2 regions of the Kitasatospora sp. NPDC059146 genome follow, and region 2 is predicted to be linked to the other one. Evidence: riboswitches for the same ligand, from Rfam matches in the RefSeq annotation. Region 2 holds a riboswitch; the other holds the start of a gene.
What was found. Region 2 has a riboswitch for glycine ahead of gcvP (aminomethyl-transferring glycine dehydrogenase). Riboswitches for the same ligand answer to the same signal wherever they lie in the genome.
Positions count from the first base shown of each region.

Region 1 (8,347 bases), on a different contig from region 2:
GCGCCTACCAGTGGGCGGTGGCGGTCTTCCTGCTCGGCTCGGCACTGTCCGGACTCGCCCAGGACATGGGCGAGTTGATCGCCTTCCGGGCGCTCCAGGGGGTCGGCGCGGGCGGGCTGATGGTCGGCGCGCTCTCGGTGATCGGGGTGCTGGTGCCCGCCACCGACCGGGGCCGGGTGCAGTCGGTGATCGGGGTGCTGATGCCGATCGCCTTCGTCGGCGGGCCGCTGCTCGGCGGCTTCCTCACCGACCGGCTCAGCTGGCGCTGGGCCTTCTACGTCAACCTGCCGGTCGGCCTGTTCGCCCTGGCCGCGGTCGCCCTCGCGGTCCGGCTGCCGAAGGCCGAACGGGTCCGCGTCCCCTTCGACTGGGCCGGGGTCGCCCTGCTGACCACCGGCATCCTCGGACTCACCCTGGTCAGCAGCTGGGGCGGGACGACGTACGCCTGGACCTCGCCGCTGATCCTCGGCACCGGCGTGGTCGCGGTGGTCGCACTGGCCGCCTTCGTGCCGGTCGAACTGCGCGCCCCGGGACCGCTGATCCCGCCCGCGCTGTTCCGCAGCCGCAACTTCTCGGTGGCCCAGGTGCTGGGCTTCCTGGCCGGTGCGGTGATGCTCGCCCTGATCGGCTACCTGCCGCAGTACCTGCAGTTCGTCCAGGGCGCGACACCGACCACCGGCGGGCTGCTCCTGCTGCCGCTGATGCTCGGCATGATGGGCACCCAGCTGGTCACCGCCCGGCTGATGGGCCGGCCCGGCGGTGAACGGCGCTACCCGGTGCTGGGCGGGGCGCTGACCCTGGCCGGGTCGGTGCTGCTGCTGTTCCTGGGGACGGACACGCCGGTGGCGGTGGCCTCCGGGCTCACGGCGGTCGCCGGGATCGGCATCGGGCTGCTGATGCAGAGCACCATGCTGACCTCGATGGGCGCGGTGCCGCGCCAGGACATGGGCGCGGCGATGGGCGTGGTGACCCTGCTGCGCAGCTTCGGCGGCTCGCTCGGCATGGCCGCCCTCGGCGCGGTCTACACGGCGCGGCTGACCGCCGGCCTGGAGGCGCGGCTGAGCCCGGCCGACGCCGCCCACCTGACCGGCGGCGGGGGGCTCACCCCGGCCACGCTGGCGGGCCTGCCCCCGGCCGTCCGGGACGCCGTCGGCGCGGCGGTCACCAGCGGGCTGCACGGCGCGGTGGCCGGCGGCCTCGGCCTGGCGGCGGTGGCGACGGCGGTCGCCCTCCTGGCCCGGCCGAACCCGAACCCGGCCGCAAAGCCGACCCCGGCTGCCAACCCGGCCCCGTCGTCGAGCCCCGAGCCGAGCCCGAGCCCGGCGGTGCGGGCGGCCACGCCGTAGCCCTGCCGCCCGCCGGGGGCGGTAGGGGCCCGAGAAAGCGCGAGCGCCCCGCGGGCGGTACGGGGTTCCGCCCGGGGGCCGCTCGTCAGCGGGCCGAGATCAGCACTCGATGACGTTCACGGCGAGGCCGCCGCGCGAGGTCTCCTTGTACTTGATCTTCATGTCCGCCCCGGTCTCCTTCATCGTCTTGATCGCCTTGTCCAGCGAGACGTGGTGGCGCCCGTCGCCGCGCAGCGCCATCCGGGCCGCGGTGACGGCCTTGACCGAGGCCATGCCGTTGCGCTCGATGCAGGGGATCTGGACCAGGCCGCCGACCGGGTCGCAGGTGAGGCCGAGGTTGTGCTCGATGCCGATCTCGGCGGCGTTCTCGACCTGCTCGGGGCTGCCGCCGAGGACCTCGGCGAGGCCGCCCGCGGCCATCGAGCAGGCGGAGCCGACCTCGCCCTGGCAGCCGACCTCGGCGCCGGAGATGGAGGCGTTCTCCTTGAAGAGCATGCCGATGGCGCCGGCCGCGAGCAGGAAGCGGACGATGCCGTCCTCGTCCGCGCCCGGGATGAAGTTCAGGTAGTAGTGCAGGACGGCCGGGATGATGCCCGCCGCGCCGTTGGTCGGGGCGGTGACCACCCGGCGGCCGGAGGCGTTCTCCTCGTTGACCGCCATCGCGTAGAGGGTCACCCACTCCATCGCGTTGGCCGGCCCGATGCCCTCGGCGCGCAGCGCCCGGGCGCCCGAGGCGGCCCGGCGGCGGACCTTCAGCCCGCCCGGCAGGATGCCCTCGCGGCTCATGCCGGCCCGCACGCACTCCTGCATCACGGACCAGATCTCCAGCAGCCCGGTGCGGATCTCCTCCTCGCTGCGCCAGGCCTTCTCGTTCTCCAGCATCAGGCCGGAGATCGACAGCCCGGTCTCCCGGCTGAGCCGGAGCAGTTCGTCACCGGTGCGGAAGGGGTACTTGAGCGCGGTGTCGTCGGGCTTGACCCGGTCCGCGCCGAGCGCGTCCTCGTCCACGACGAAGCCGCCGCCGACCGAGTAGTAGGTCTTCTCCAGCAGCGTCGAGCCGTCCGCCGCGAACGCCCACAGGGTCATCCCGTTGGCGTGGTACGGCAGCGAGCGGCGCCGGTGCAGGATCACCTGGCTGTCGGGGTCGAAGTCGATGGGGCGCTCGCCGAGCAGGTTGATCCGCTTCTCGGCGGCGATCCGCTCGACGTCCTTGTCCGCCTGGTCGACGTCGACGGTGCGGGGCGAGTTGTTCTCCAGGCCCAGCAGGACGGCCTTCAGAGTGCCGTGGCCGTGGCCGGTGGCGCCCAGCGAGCCGTACAGCTCGGCGCGTACGGCGGTCACCTGCTCCAGCAGGCCTTCGGAGCGCAGGCGGCGGGCGAACATCCGGGCGGCGCGCATCGGGCCGACGGTGTGGGAGCTCGACGGGCCGATGCCGATGGAGAAGAGGTCGAAGACACTGAGGGCCACGGGGGACGTCCTTGTCTGGTCTCGTGGAGGGACTGGGCGGTGCACGGAACGGGGCACCGCGCGCACTTCCAGTGTGCGCGGTGCCCCGGAGTGACAGGTGTCCGGCCGGAGTGAGGCCGGTCACCCGCGGCCGAACTAGAGGTTCGGGTAGAGCGGGTACTTCTCGGCCAGGGCGGTGACCCGGGCCTTGAGCGCGGCGGCGACGGTCTCGTCGAAGGCGGGCTTGAGCGCCTCGGCGATGACGTCGGCGACCTCGCGGAAGTCCTCGGCCCGGAAGCCGCGGGTGGCCAGGGCCGGGGTGCCGATCCGCAGGCCCGAGGTGACCATCGGCGGGCGCGGGTCGTTCGGGACGGCGTTGCGGTTCACCGTGATGCCGACCTCGTGCAGCCGGTCCTCGGCCTGCTGGCCGTCGAGCTGGCTGTTGCGCAGGTCGACCAGGACCAGGTGGACGTCGGTGCCGCCGGACAGCACCGAGGCGCCGGCCTCGGCGACGTCGGCCTGGAGCAGGCGCTCGGCGAGGATCTTGGCGCCCTCCAGGGTGCGCTCCTGGCGCTCCTTGAAGTCCTCCGAGGCGGCGACCTTGAAGGCGACGGCCTTGCCCGCGATCACGTGCTCCAGCGGACCGCCCTGCTGGCCCGGGAAGACCGCCGAGTTGATCTTCTTGGCCCACTCGGCCTTGGACAGGATGACGCCGCCGCGCGGGCCGCCCAGGGTCTTGTGGGTCGTGGTGGTGACCACGTCCGCGTACGGCACCGGGTTCGGGTGCAGGCCCGCGGCCACCAGGCCGGCGAAGTGCGCCATGTCCACCATGAGCAGCGCGCCGACCTCGTCGGCGACCCGGCGGAACGCGGCGAAGTCCAGCTGGCGCGGGTAGGCGGACCAGCCGGCGATGATCAGCTTCGGCTGGTGCTCCTTGGCCAGGCGCTCGACCTCGGCCATGTCGACCTGGCCGGTCTTCTCGTCGACGTGGTAGGCGGCCACGTTGTAGAGCTTGCCGGAGAAGTTGATCTTCATGCCGTGGGTCAGGTGACCGCCGTGGGCCAGGCTCAGGCCCAGGATGGTGTCGCCCGGCTGGATCAGCGCGAACATCGCGGCGGCGTTGGCCTGCGCGCCCGAGTGCGGCTGGACGTTGGCGTGCTCGGCGCCGAACAGGGCCTTCACCCGGTCGATCGCGATCTGCTCGACCACGTCGACGTGCTCGCAACCGCCGTAGTACCGGCGGCCGGGGTAACCCTCGGCGTACTTGTTGGTGAGCACCGAACCCTGGGCCTCCATGACCGCCACCGGGGCGAAGTTCTCGGAGGCGATCATCTCCAGCGTGGTCTGCTGGCGGTGCAGCTCGGCGTCGACCGCGGCGGCGATCTCCGGGTCGAGGGCGTGCAGGGACTGGTTGAGAACCGTCATGGTGTGGTCTTCCCGGGGAGGAGAGCGGAGGGACGGTGGGAGAGCGGGACGGACCGCCGTGCTGCGGCCCGTCCCGGCGGGGCTCAGCCCTCGGCGTGGGTGAGCGCGTCGTACTCGGCGGCGCTGAGCAGCGTGTCGGTGGCCTCCACGCGGACCTTGAACAGCCAGCCGCCCTCGAACGGGGCGCTGTTGACCAGGCTGTTGTCGTCCAGGACGTCCTGGTTGACCTCGGTGACCTCGCCGGTCACCGGGGAGTACAGGTCGCTGACCGACTTGGTCGACTCCAGCTCGCCACAGGTCTCGCCGGCGGTCACCGTGTCGCCGACCTCGGGGAGCTGCACGTAGACGATGTCACCGAGCGCGTCGGCGGCGTGCTTGGTGATGCCGACCGTCGAGACACCGTCCTCGGCGGCGGTCAGCCACTCGTGCTCCTTGGTGTACTGCAGGTGCTGGGGGTTGCTCATGGCGTCATTCTCCAGGATGGGAAGCGGGTACGACGCAGCGGGCCGCCGCACGGACGGCTCCGACGTGCGCCGATGGGAAAACGAGGGGCGGCGACGGCCTCAGCGGGCGCGCTTGTAGAACGGCAGCGCCACGACCTGGACCGGCTCGTGCTTGCCGCGGACGTCCACCGCGACGGTGGAGCCGGGGGCGGCGTGGGCCGCGTCCACGTAGGCCATCGCGATCGGCTTGCCCAGCGTGGGGGACGGCGCGCCCGAGGTGATCCGGCCGATCGGGGCGCCCTCGGTGGAGACCACCGTGTACTCCGCGCGCGGGACCCGCTTGCCCTCGGACACCAGGCCGACCAGCACCTTCGGGGGGTTGGTCTCGGCCGCGGCGGCGGCCTGCTCCAGCGCCCTGCGGCCGACGAACGCGCCCTCGTTGGTGGTCTTGTCGAAGCGCACGACCCGGCCCAGGCCGGCGTCGAACGGGGTCAGGTCGGTGGACAGCTCGTGCCCGTACAGCGGCATGCCCGCCTCCAGGCGCAGCGTGTCGCGGCAGGACAGGCCGCACGGGACCAGGCCGCGGCCCTCGCCGGCGGCGGTCAGCGCCCGCCAGACCGGCTCGGCGTCGGCCGGGGCGCAGAAGATCTCGAAGCCGTCCTCGCCGGTGTAGCCGGTGCGGGCCAGCAGCACCTCCCGGCCGGCCACGGTGGCCGGGAGGATCGCGTAGTACTTGAGGCCGGGCAGGTCGGCGTCGGTGGTCTCGGCCAGGATCGCGGTGGCCTCCGGGCCCTGGACGGCGATCAGCGCGTAGGTGTCGCGGTCGTCGGTGACGACGGCGTCGAAGCCCTTGGCCCGGGCGATCAGCTCGTCCAGCACCAGCTGGGCGTTGGAGGCGTTGGCGACGACCAGGAAGGCGTCCTCGCGCAGCCGGTAGACGATCAGGTCGTCCAGGATGCCGCCGTCCTCGGCGCAGATCATGGTGTAGCGGGCGCGCAGCTCGCCGAGCGCGGAGACGAAGCCGACCAGCGCGTGGTCCAGCATCTCGCCGGCCTGCGGGCCGGTGACGGTGATCTCGCCCATGTGCGAGAGGTCGAACAGACCGGCCTTGGTGCGGACCGCGAGGTGCTCCTCGCGCTCACTGCCGTAACGCAGCGGCATGTCCCAGCCGGCGAAGTCGGTCATGGTCGCGCCGAGGGCGCGGTGCAGCGCGTCGAGCGCGGTCAGGCGGAGGGACGACATGGCCAGGAACTCCTCGGTCGGGGCACTCAGGGGTGCGCGCGCCGGACCGGACCCGCTCGGGGACCGACCCCGCGCGCGGGCATGCGGCGGCGTGGGTCTCCCCATCTGTCGTCGAACCTGAGAGCTTCACCGCCCACCTGCCCGCAGCCGGCACCAGCGTCGGCTGGTTCCAGCATCGGGGACAGGACGGCGGCTTGCACCGTGGGTGGGCGCGCGACCGGGTCGTGCGCCGCTTTCCAGATGTGCCTAACCCGCACGGTAGGGGGGCCTGAGAGATTCCGGGGAGGACTTGCTCCTTCGGCGCCGGCTGTGCCCCCCGAGGGGCATTCCGGGCTCTCCCGCGCGGGTTCGAGCGGCCGGTGTGGAGTTGTGGGGGCCCGCGGCGCATGCCGTCGGACGCGCACATCATGGCACGTCCTCGCGGAGGAGGGGAGAGGGGACCCGGTCACACCGCGGTCGGGCGGACCCGGGCCCTAAAATCATCGCGTCGGCGCAGCAGTGGGCGGCCGACCCGGCCCTGGGCCGGATCGGCGGCGCATGGAGTACCCGGTGGAGCAGCAGCAGGGGTGGGGCGGGCCGCAGGCGGCGCCGTCGGGCGGCGCGTGGCCCGCGAACGAGCTGGAGCAGGTGCTGACGGCCGCGCTGGGCGACCCGGGGGCGACCCCGCGGGTGATCGAGGTGCTGGCCCGCAGCCAGGTGTGGATCCCGCTGCCGGCCGGGGGCGACCCGGCCGGGCAGTCGCTGGACCTGCCGACCGTCGAGCTGGCCGGGGCCCCGTACGTACCGGTGTTCTCCTCGCAGGAGGTGTTCCTGCAGCAGGCGCCGGGGATGGCCTTCGCCGTCGCGCCGGCCTGGGAGTTCGCCCGCGGGCTGCCGCTGGGCGTGGGCATCGCGGTCAACCCGGAGGCGGCGGTGGGCATCCCGGTGCCCCCGCAGGGCGTGGCGGAGCTGCGCCGCGGCCCCCGGGAGGACCGCTGGGAGCAGCAGCCGGAGGGGCCGACCGGCGGCCGGGTGGCCCTGCGCGAGCCGGTGCCGGGCGAGGACCCGGAGCACTTCCTGGCCGCCTGCCGGGCCGAACTGTCGGCCCTGCCGGGGGTGTTGACCGCGCGCCGGGCGCTGGCCAGCATCGAGGGCGAGCCGACCGTGATGTTCGTGGGCGTGCAGCTCGATCCGGCGGCCCCGGCCGACCCGGGGGCGGTGAACGAGGCGCTCGGCCGAGCCCTGGGAACCGCACCGCTGCCGGGAGGCGTCCACCTCGTGCTGCTCGACCTCGCCGACGACCCGGTGGTCGAGTGGCTGTCGACCCGGGTCATGCCCTTCTACTCGCGGGTGTGAGCGGGGATCCTTCACAGGCACGTCGCCGTGGCGGCGGCCGGTGCCGCGCCATAGGGTGCGTGCAGGCGGCTGACGGGCCGGCGGGTTCAGGAAAGAGGCGCGGCGAGGTGGGCGCATGAGTGCGGGAACGGGAGCGGGCGGGGCGCCGGGGCCCTGGGGCCAGGCACCGGCCGGGCGCCCGGGCGCGGACCCGGGCGGGTTGGAGCAGGCTCTGCGCGAGGTCGCGCCGGAGCGCTTCGACGCGTACGAGCGGCTGCTGCACGCGCTGGCCGACGGCCAGGTCTGGATGCTGCTCTGGCACGGCACGCCGGGCAGCCCGGACGCGCAGTACGGGAACATGGAGATCAGCGGCCACGGCTACGCGCCGGCCGTCACCTCGCCCGAGCAGCTGACGGCCTCCGGCTGGGCGCGGGCCCACGAGGTCATCTCGGGACGGGAGATCGCCGCCTCGCTGTACCGCACCCGCTGGGGCCTGTGGCTGAACCCGCACGCGCCGGGCGGCGGGGTCGGCGTGCCCTGGGCGGACCTGCGGCGGGTCGCCGCGGGCCTGGACCGGCTGCCGGCCGGTCCGTTGAAGCTGAGCGAGCCGCAGGTCGACGCGCAGCAGTTCTTCGCGCTGCTGGAGCGGCAGGCCGGTGAGGTGCGCGCGGTGCGGGCGCTGCGCCGGGCCTGGGTGCAGCCGGCGGTGGGGGAGCCGTACCTGGCGATCGGCCTGGACCTGTACGAGAGTTCGCCGCCGGCCGTGGAGGCGGTGCGGGCGCTGATGCAGCGCGCGATCGCGGTGGCCCCGGAGGGGCTCGCGGTGTCCACGGTGGCGATGGCGGACGAGTTCGACCCGGTGGCGCTGTGGATGCGCGCCAACGCGCGGCCGTTCTTCGACCGGGAGGCCGGGCGTCCGCAGACCGGCCCGTACCCGCCGGTGCCGCAGCCGTACCCGGGCCAGCCGGTGCCGGGGCAGCCGGTACCCGGGCAGTCGATGCCGGGCTACGCGTACGGCACCCAGCCGCCCGCGCAGGGCTGGGGGCAGCCGGCCCAGCCGCAGTGGCCCGGCTACCCCGGGCGCTGATCACCAAACCCGATAACCACAATCTGTCACCCGAAGCCGACTTG
Region 1 covers NZ_JBHZCY010000006.1:6,583-14,929, reverse strand. Annotated here, with positions in the region: gene ACFXPX_RS03840 (MDR family MFS transporter) at 1-1,346, shown strand, start outside; gene ACFXPX_RS03835 (L-serine ammonia-lyase) at 1,446-2,813, opposite strand; gene glyA (serine hydroxymethyltransferase) at 2,949-4,217, opposite strand; gene gcvH (glycine cleavage system protein GcvH) at 4,301-4,681, opposite strand; gene gcvT (glycine cleavage system aminomethyltransferase GcvT) at 4,781-5,902, opposite strand; glycine riboswitch at 6,149-6,253, opposite strand; gene ACFXPX_RS03815 (enhanced serine sensitivity protein SseB C-terminal domain-containing protein) at 6,440-7,237, shown strand; gene ACFXPX_RS03810 (enhanced serine sensitivity protein SseB C-terminal domain-containing protein) at 7,353-8,303, shown strand.
Region 1: it holds a riboswitch for glycine, as region 2 does, so the genes downstream of both, gcvT (glycine cleavage system aminomethyltransferase GcvT) here and gcvP (aminomethyl-transferring glycine dehydrogenase) in region 2, are expected to answer to the same signal.

Region 2 (8,347 bases):
GGCCGCATACCGTGCCGGGCCCCGGACGGTCGCGATGCCCTCGCGACCGGGCTGAGGCCCGGGCCCGTGCGTCCTGTCCCTGAACGCGCGGGCCGGACGCCTCGTCAGGCGTCGGTCTTGGCCAGCTCGGGGCTGGAGTCCTGCCGGGCCGCGCCGCCGGCGACGGTGACGGCCGGCTTGGTGGTGCGGATCAGGAAGGGGACGACGCCGGCGATGACGCAGACGACGGCCGTGACCCAGAACGCGTGCTTGTAGGCGTCCAGGGTGGGCAGCAGCACCGGGATCTTGATCGGGAGCTTCATGGTGTCGCCGGTCAGGATGGCGGTCATCACGGCGGTGCCGATCGCGCCACCGACGGTGCGCAGCACGGAGTTCATGCCGTTGGCGATGCCGCTCTGCTCGACCGGGACGGCGCCGTTGATGAAGGCGGGCATCGCGGCGAAGGCGAGACCGATACCGAGGCCGAAGATCGCGGAAGCGGTGTAGATGTCGCCCTCGGCGCTGTGCCGCAGGGCCAGGTAGGCCATCGCGATCGCGCCGAGGACGCCACCGAGGACCAGCGGCAGGCGCGGGCCGCGGCGGGCGATCATCAGGGCGCCGATCGGGGCGGCGACCATCGAGCCGATCGCGGACGGCAGCAGCATCACGCCGGCGTGCAGCACGGTCGCGGTGAAGCCGTAGTGGGCCAGCTTCTCCGGGGTCTGGGCGAAGTTGCTGATGACCATGAACGAGCCGTACATGCCGAAGCCGATCAGCAGGCCGGCCAGGTTGGTGAAGGCGACGGCCGGGCGGCCCATCATCTTGAGGTCCACCAGCGGGTGGGCGACCTTGGTCTCGATGACGCCCCAGATCAGGGCGACCACCGCGGCGACGGCGAACAGGCCGAGGGTCTTGGTGGAGGTCCAGCCCCAGTGGTTGCCCTGGCTGACCGCGACCAGCAGGGCGGAGAGCCAACCGGCCAGGGTGAGCGCGCCGAGCGGGTCGGCGCCGCCCTCCTTGTCGGTCACCGGGTCGGTCGGGACCCGGAAGGCGACCAGGGCGATGGCGAGCAGGCCGAAGGCCAGGCCCATCCAGAAGATCGACTTGTAGTTCCAGTGCTCCAGCAGCAGGCCGGTCGCGACCAGGCCGAGGCCGGAGCCGACGCCCATCGAGGCGCTGATGGCGGCGACGCCGCCGGTCACCTTCTGCTTGGGCAGCTCGTCACGGACGATGCTGATCGCCAGCGGCATCACGCCACCGCCGGCGCCCTGGAGGACGCGGGCGACGATCAGCCAGGTGAAGGAGTGGGTGCAGACGGCCAGCGCCGAACCGGCGATCAGGCCGGCCAGCGAGATCAGCAGCATGGGCTTGCGGCCCCGGAGGTCGCCGAAGCGGCCCAGCAGGGGAGTCAACACGGCCGCGGACAGCAGGTTGGCGGTCATCAGCCAGGTGATGTTCGACCCGGAGACGTCCAGTTCCTTGGCCAGCGACGGCAGGATCGGGACGACCGCGGTCTGCACCACGCTGAAGGACAGCATCGCCAGGATGAGGGCCGGCAGGACCCGGGCGTTGCTCTGCTTCTCGGCCGCAGTGGTGGGCTGTGGTGCCTCACTCACGGTTGCTTCCTCCCGTACATAGTGAATGAACTCAAGTAACTGTGCGGGTGGATAGTTCATGATGTCAAATATCGAGTGGTTAAGGTTTGGCAAAGTGGGGAACTACGGCGCAACACGAGGGCCCCGGACCGGAGTCCGGGGCCCTCGTGGAACGGGCGGAGATCGGGGAGGTCAGGCCAGCGGGCGCAGGGCGGCGGGCCGGGGGCCGTCGGCCGCGTGGACGAGCGCCTCGCCCGCCTCGGCCGGTGCGGTGGCGGCCGTGTCGTCGTGGACCTCGACGTGCTCGCGGCGGAGCTCGTCCCGGACCACCTCCTCCTCCGTGTAGCGCTCCACCACCAGGCGGACCCGCTCGATCGGGGCGAGGTACTTGCGGACCACCGGCCGCTCCTCACGGAGGGTCACCTCCTCGACCGCCTCGTCGATCTCCTTCTCGGTCAGCGAGGCCAGCTCGGCCTCGCCGACCGGCATCCGCTCCACCCGGACCCGCTCGCGGACCACCGGGACGCGGCGCTCGACCTGCTCGCTGGTCACGTACTTGCGCAGCTTCGCGGTGCCCAGCACGTGCCACTTGGTGGTGATGTCCAGCCGCTCCTCGCGGCAGGTGATCTCGACCGGGCCGCTGGGGGCCGAGGAGGCGGCGGTGCCGTTCGCGGCCGGGGTGGTCGCGGCGGGCTGCGGCTTCGGCTCGGCCAGGTGGGCGGCGGCCGGCGCGAGGACGGTGCCGTTGGCGATCGGTGCGGGGGTGCTGAGGGTCCGCACGTGGGCCTCCGTGGCGGTGTCGGTGCTGGTGTGTGTCGTGCCGGTGCTGGTCATGGTGGTCGTGCCCGTCGCGGTCGCGGTCGCGGCCGGGGCGGGGTCGGGGTCGGGGGAGTGGAAGGCGATCGGCTTGGCGGCCGCGGCGGCCGTGGTGGTGCCGAAGTCGAGGTCCGGCCGGTCGTCCCGGGCGGGCTCCGTGGTGGCCGGACGGCCGTCCGCGGGGGTGTCGAGGCCGTAGTAGCGGTAGAGCTGGAGCTCCTGGGCCGGCGACAGGTGCTGGCCCACGCCGAAGTCCGGCGAGTCCTTCACCAGCGACTTGTCGTACGGCACCCGGAGCTCCTCGCCGGAGAACTCGCTCGTGGTGAGCGGGACGAAGGCGTCCCGGCCGAAGATGCCGGTGCGGACGGCCGCCCACTCCGGATGCCCGGTGGCGTCGTCCAGGTACACCTCGTCCACCGTGCCGATCTTGTCCCCGTTGCGGTCGACCGCCTTGTGGCCGATGAGGTCCCTGGGGTCGATGTCGGTCTGCACTCTTTCCTCCAAGCGCTGCGCCTGCGGAACTCCCGCAGGTGAGGCGGCCGGAGCACCCGTCCCGTCCGCCACTTCACACCAAAAGCCATCAATCGGACGCGCGCGACCGGGGTGCGCCGGACGGGCTTCGCGCTGGGCCGTCCGGGGGACGCGCGTAGACCCGGAGTGACCGGACGCACCCGTGATCGGAAGCCCTCCCGCTGGTACCCTGGGCCGCGACCGCCGAGCCCGCTCGGGAGAGTCCCCGACAGTGAAAACCGCTGGTCGGGGCGCCGAAGGAGCAACTCCTCCCCGGAATCTCTCAGGCATCCGTACCGTGCGGGATAGGTCACTCTGGAAAGCAGGGCAGGACCGCCGGCGCGGGAGCCGACGATCACCACCCTCACCGACGGTGCAAGCCGACGGCGCGCCATCGCGCGGCGTGCGGGCGAAGCTCTCAGGTCCCGATGACAGAGGGGGAGGCCTTTCGGGTCCGCCCGCCCAGGTCGGTCCGCTGTCCGCAGCGGCGCGACCGGCCGGCGTGCGTACCCCCGCCGGTCCGTGACCAGGAGGCCTCGACCACCATGAACGCCCAGCCGAACGCGGGACGCCCCACCAGCGCCTCGACCCTCACCGAGCTTGAGCTGGCCAGCCCCTTCGAGAACCGCCACATCGGCCCCGACGCCGCCGCGCAGGAGAAGATGCTGGCCTCCGTCGGCTACGGCTCGCTGGACGAGCTCGCCGCCACCGCCGTTCCCGAGGCGATCCGCTCCATCACCGCCCTGGACCTGCCCGCCGGCCGCAGCGAGGCGCAGGTCCTCGCCGAGCTGCGCGAGCTGGCCGGCCGCAACCAGGTGCTCCAGCCGATGATCGGCCTGGGCTACTACGGCACCTTCACCCCGCCGGTGATCCTGCGCAACGTCATGGAGAACCCGGCCTGGTACACCGCGTACACCCCGTACCAGCCGGAGATCTCGCAGGGCCGCCTGGAGGCCCTGCTCAACTTCCAGACCCTGGTCTCCGACCTGACCGGTCTGCCCACCTCCGGCTCCTCGCTGCTGGACGAGGGCACCGCGGCCGCCGAGGCGATGGCGCTGGCCCGCCGCGTCACCAAGGTCAAGGGCGGCGTCTTCCTGGTCGACGCCGAGACCCTGCCGCAGACCGTCGCGGTGATCAACACCCGCGCCGTGCCGACCGGCGTCGAGGTCGTCGTCGCCGACCTGTCCGAGGGCATCCCGGCCGAGATCGCCGAGCGCGGCGTCTTCGGCGTGCTGCTGCAGTACCCGGGCGCCACCGGCGTGGTCCGCGACCTCACCGCGGTGATCGAGCAGGCGCACGGCCTGGGCGCGATCGTCGCCGTCGCCGCCGACCTCCTGGCGCTGACCCTGCTCAAGTCCCCGGGCGCGCTGGGCGCCGACATCGCCTGCGGCACCTCGCAGCGCTTCGGCGTCCCGATGGGCTTCGGCGGCCCGCACGCCGGCTACCTCTCGGTGCGCGCCGAGTACGCCCGCTCGCTGCCCGGCCGCCTGGTCGGCGTCTCCGTCGACGCCGACGGCAACCGCGCCTACCGCCTGGCCCTGCAGACCCGCGAGCAGCACATCCGCCGCGAGAAGGCCACCAGCAACATCTGCACCGCCCAGGTGCTGCTCGCCGTGATGGCCTCGATGTACGCCGTCTACCACGGCCCGGACGGCCTGGCCGACATCGCCCGCCGCACCCACCGCTACGCCGCCGCCCTCGCCGAGGGCCTGCGGGCCGGCGGCGTCGAGCTGCTGCACGGCGAGTTCTTCGACACCGTCACCGCCGTCGTCCCGGGCCGCGCCGCCGAGATCGCCGCCGCCGCCCGCGCCAACGGCATCAACGTGTTCCAGGACGGCGAGGACCGGATCTCGGTCTCCGCCGACGAGACCACCACCCGCGAGCACCTGGCCGGCGTCTGGGCCGCGTTCGGCGTCCCCGCGGTCGAGGTCGCCGAGGCCGCCGACGCGCTGCCGGCCGCGCTGCTGCGCGAGGACGAGTACCTGACCCACCCGGTCTTCCACAGCCACCGCTCGGAGACCGCCATGCTGCGCTACCTGCGCCGCCTCTCGGACCGGGACTACGCGCTGGACCGCGGCATGATCCCGCTGGGCTCCTGCACCATGAAGCTCAACGCCACCACCGAGATGGAGGCGGTGACCTGGCCGGAGTTCGGCCAGCTGCACCCCTTCGCGCCGGTCGACCAGGCCGCGGGCTACCTGACCCTGATCCGCCAGCTGGAGCAGCAGCTCGTCGAGGTCACCGGCTACGACGCCGTCTCGATCCAGCCGAACGCCGGCTCCCAGGGCGAGCTGGCCGGCCTGCTGGCCGTCCGGGCCTACCACCACGCCAACGGTGACGCCCAGCGCGACGTCTGCCTGATCCCGTCCTCGGCGCACGGCACCAACGCCGCCTCCGCGGTGATGGCCGGCATGCGCGTGGTCGTGGTGAAGACCCTGGTCGACGGCGACGTGGACGTCGAGGACCTCAAGGCCAAGATCGAGCAGCACCGCGACAACCTGTCGGTGCTGATGGTCACCTACCCGTCGACCCACGGCGTGTACGAGACCCAGATCACCGACATCTGCGCCCTGGTGCACGAGGCCGGCGGCCAGGTGTACGTCGACGGCGCCAACCTGAACGCCCTGGTCGGCCTGGCCAAGCCGGGCAAGTTCGGCGCGGACGTCTCGCACCTGAACCTGCACAAGACCTTCTGCATCCCGCACGGCGGCGGCGGCCCGGGCGTCGGCCCGGTCGCGGTGCGCGCCCACCTGGCGCCGTACCTGCCGAACCACCCGCTCCAGGAGGAGGCCGGCCCGGCCACCGGCGTCGGCCCGATCTCGGCCGCGCCGTGGGGCTCGGCGGCGATCCTGCCGATCTCCTGGGCGTACGTCCGGCTGATGGGCGGCGAGGGCCTCAAGCACGCGACCCAGGTCGCCGTGCTGAACGCCAACTACATCGCCAAGCGCCTCGCGCCGCACTTCCCGGTGCTCTACACCGGCCCGGGCGGGCTGGTCGCGCACGAGTGCATCATCGACCTGCGCCCGCTGACCAAGGAGACGGGCGTGACGGTGGACGACATCGCCAAGCGCCTGATCGACTACGGCTTCCACGCGCCGACGATGTCCTTCCCGGTGGCCGGCACGCTGATGATCGAGCCGACCGAGTCCGAGGACCTGCACGAGATCGACCGGTTCTGCGACGCGATGATCGAGATCCGCGGCGAGATCGACAAGGTCGGCTCGGGCGAGTGGGCGGCCGACGACAACCCGCTGCGCAACGCCCCGCACACCGCCGCCGTGCTGGCCGGCGACTGGGCGCACGGCTACTCGCGGCAGGAGGCGGTCTTCCCGGCGGGCGTGAACCCGGCGGACAAGTACTGGCCGCCGGTGAGCCGGATCGACGGCGCGTACGGCGACCGCAACCTGGTCTGCTCCTGCCCGCCGCTGGACGAGTACGGCGTCTGATCGACCGCGCAGGAACAAGGCAGGGCCCCGGCAGAACGTTTCTGCCGGGGCCCTGCCCTTGTGTGCTGTCCGGGTGTCGGACGGGTTACCGCGTGGGCTCGGGCCGTGGCGGCGCGGGCGGCGGGGCGGCGTGGGCTCAGGCTGCGTGGGCGACCGGGCGGCGCGGGGCGATCACCCGGCCGTCGGGCAGCAGTTCTCCGGTGTCCTCGAACAGGAGGACGCCGTTGCAGAGCAGGCTCCAGCCCTGCTCCGGGTGGCAGGCCACCGGCTCGGCCGCTTCGCGGTCCTCGGACTCGGCCGTCGGGCACTCAGGACGGTGCTGGCACATACGCGTACCCTCGCTTCGCTCTGCGATCCTCCCCGTGGTGCGGTTCCCGGAGGTCGAGCCGTCCGGGGCCGCCGTGGTGGTCGGATCCTGTCCGCGTGCCGGCCAGGTTTGGCCAGCACTCAAGTGGGTAGGACAGGGGGTCCTTCCACGCTGGTTCCCAGTGTCGGCATCTGCGGACGCGCGCGCAGCAATTTCGTGACATGCGCCACAACTCCGGGGCAGAGATCACCCGTTCAGGTGGGGCCGGGGAGAAATCGCGCACCAGTGGGCCAGTCGGGGCATGGCCCGAGAGGGCCATGGCGGATGGCCCGTCCGGGTAGTGGCCGTTCGGGTGAGGGCGGCGGGCGGGGCGGGCGCGGCGAAGGGCCGCCGGGCGCGGTGCCCGACGGCCGGTGCGGTGCGCGTCCTCAAGGGGAGCCGAGCAGCAGGGATCCGGCCAGCGGGGCGCGGGCGAGCAGCGGGAGCAGCTCGGCGGCCGGGTAGGCGCGGTGCGCGGTGACCCCGAGCGGGGCCGGGGCCAGCGGGATCAGCAGGTCGGCGGACGGGCCGGCGTCGGGGCTGTGCAGCCAGAGCGCGGTGGCGTACTGGCCGGGGAAGGTGAGCAGCCGGGGCTGGCGGCGGGAGCGGGAGCCCTGGGCGAGCTGCCAGGCCTCGCGCAGTGCCCGGACGGTGGAGGAGAGGTACGGGCCGGCGGTGAAATGGGAGAAGGTGTGGCCCTCGGGGCTCTGCACCACCTCGGCGGCGGCGGCCACGTCGGGGCCGTCCTTGATCAGGAACCGCCAGCCGGTGCGCCGGGCGGCGGGCAGCTCGGGGCGCGGGCCGTCCAGGACGTGCACCGCGAGCGGGTGCGCGGGGAGCAGTGGACCGGTCGGGTGACGCAGCGCGGCGGCGGCGGGCTGGCGCAGCGCGGTCTCCGAGTCGAGCGCGCCCAGGACCGCGCGCAGGGCACTCGGTGGGGGCTGGGGGGTCTGCAGGGTCATGGCGGGGTCCGCCTCTCCAAGCGAGATCGGCGTGCGAGTGCGGCATACCGGCGCGGCTCGGTGCGTCCACGGTGACGGGGGCCGGCCTTGTCCGGTTGTGCAGGATCGCGGCGCCGGCGCGGTCTCCGCCGTCGATGAGGGACTCGGGGCGGGAGCGGACCGGCCGGAGCGCAGTGCGAACTCAGCGGCTTCATCGAACAAATGCGCAGGGTGATCTGTTTATCACAGGCGGTGGCGGCGGGCAAGTCTGCAGATGACCTGAATTCCCGTCAGATGCCTTGCAATGCAAGCCAGTACAAGCATTCGGGTATCGATCTTCGAGGTGGGCATGATGCTGGCACGGTCGACCGGCCGGGTGTCTCAGGAGGAGGGGACCGTGGGCGAGAAGGTCGTGGCGACACGGGCGGATCTGGCGGACCGGCAGCAGTACCGGCTCAAGCTCCAGGCCTGCCTCGACGCGCTCGGGCGGATGCTGCGCGAGGACCGCTTCGACCGGCCGCGGGCCGTGATGGGGCTGGAGATCGAGCTCAACCTGGCCGACGAACAGGGCCTGCCGGTCATGCGCAACGCCCAGGTGCTGAGCGCGATCGGGTCCAGCGACTTCCAGACCGAACTGGGCCAGTTCAACATCGAGGTCAACATCGTGCCGCACCGGCTCTGCGGGCACGTCTTCGAGGAACTGCGCGAGGAGAT
Region 2 covers NZ_JBHZCY010000124.1:11,925-20,271, forward strand. Annotated here, with positions in the region: gene ACFXPX_RS35270 (MFS transporter) at 105-1,595, opposite strand; gene ACFXPX_RS35275 (PRC and DUF2382 domain-containing protein) at 1,767-2,882, opposite strand; glycine riboswitch at 3,106-3,209, shown strand; gene gcvP (aminomethyl-transferring glycine dehydrogenase) at 3,446-6,346, shown strand; gene ACFXPX_RS35285 (DUF5999 family protein) at 6,483-6,674, opposite strand; gene ACFXPX_RS35290 (hypothetical protein) at 7,082-7,654, opposite strand; gene ACFXPX_RS35295 (glutamate--cysteine ligase) at 8,031-8,347, shown strand, end outside.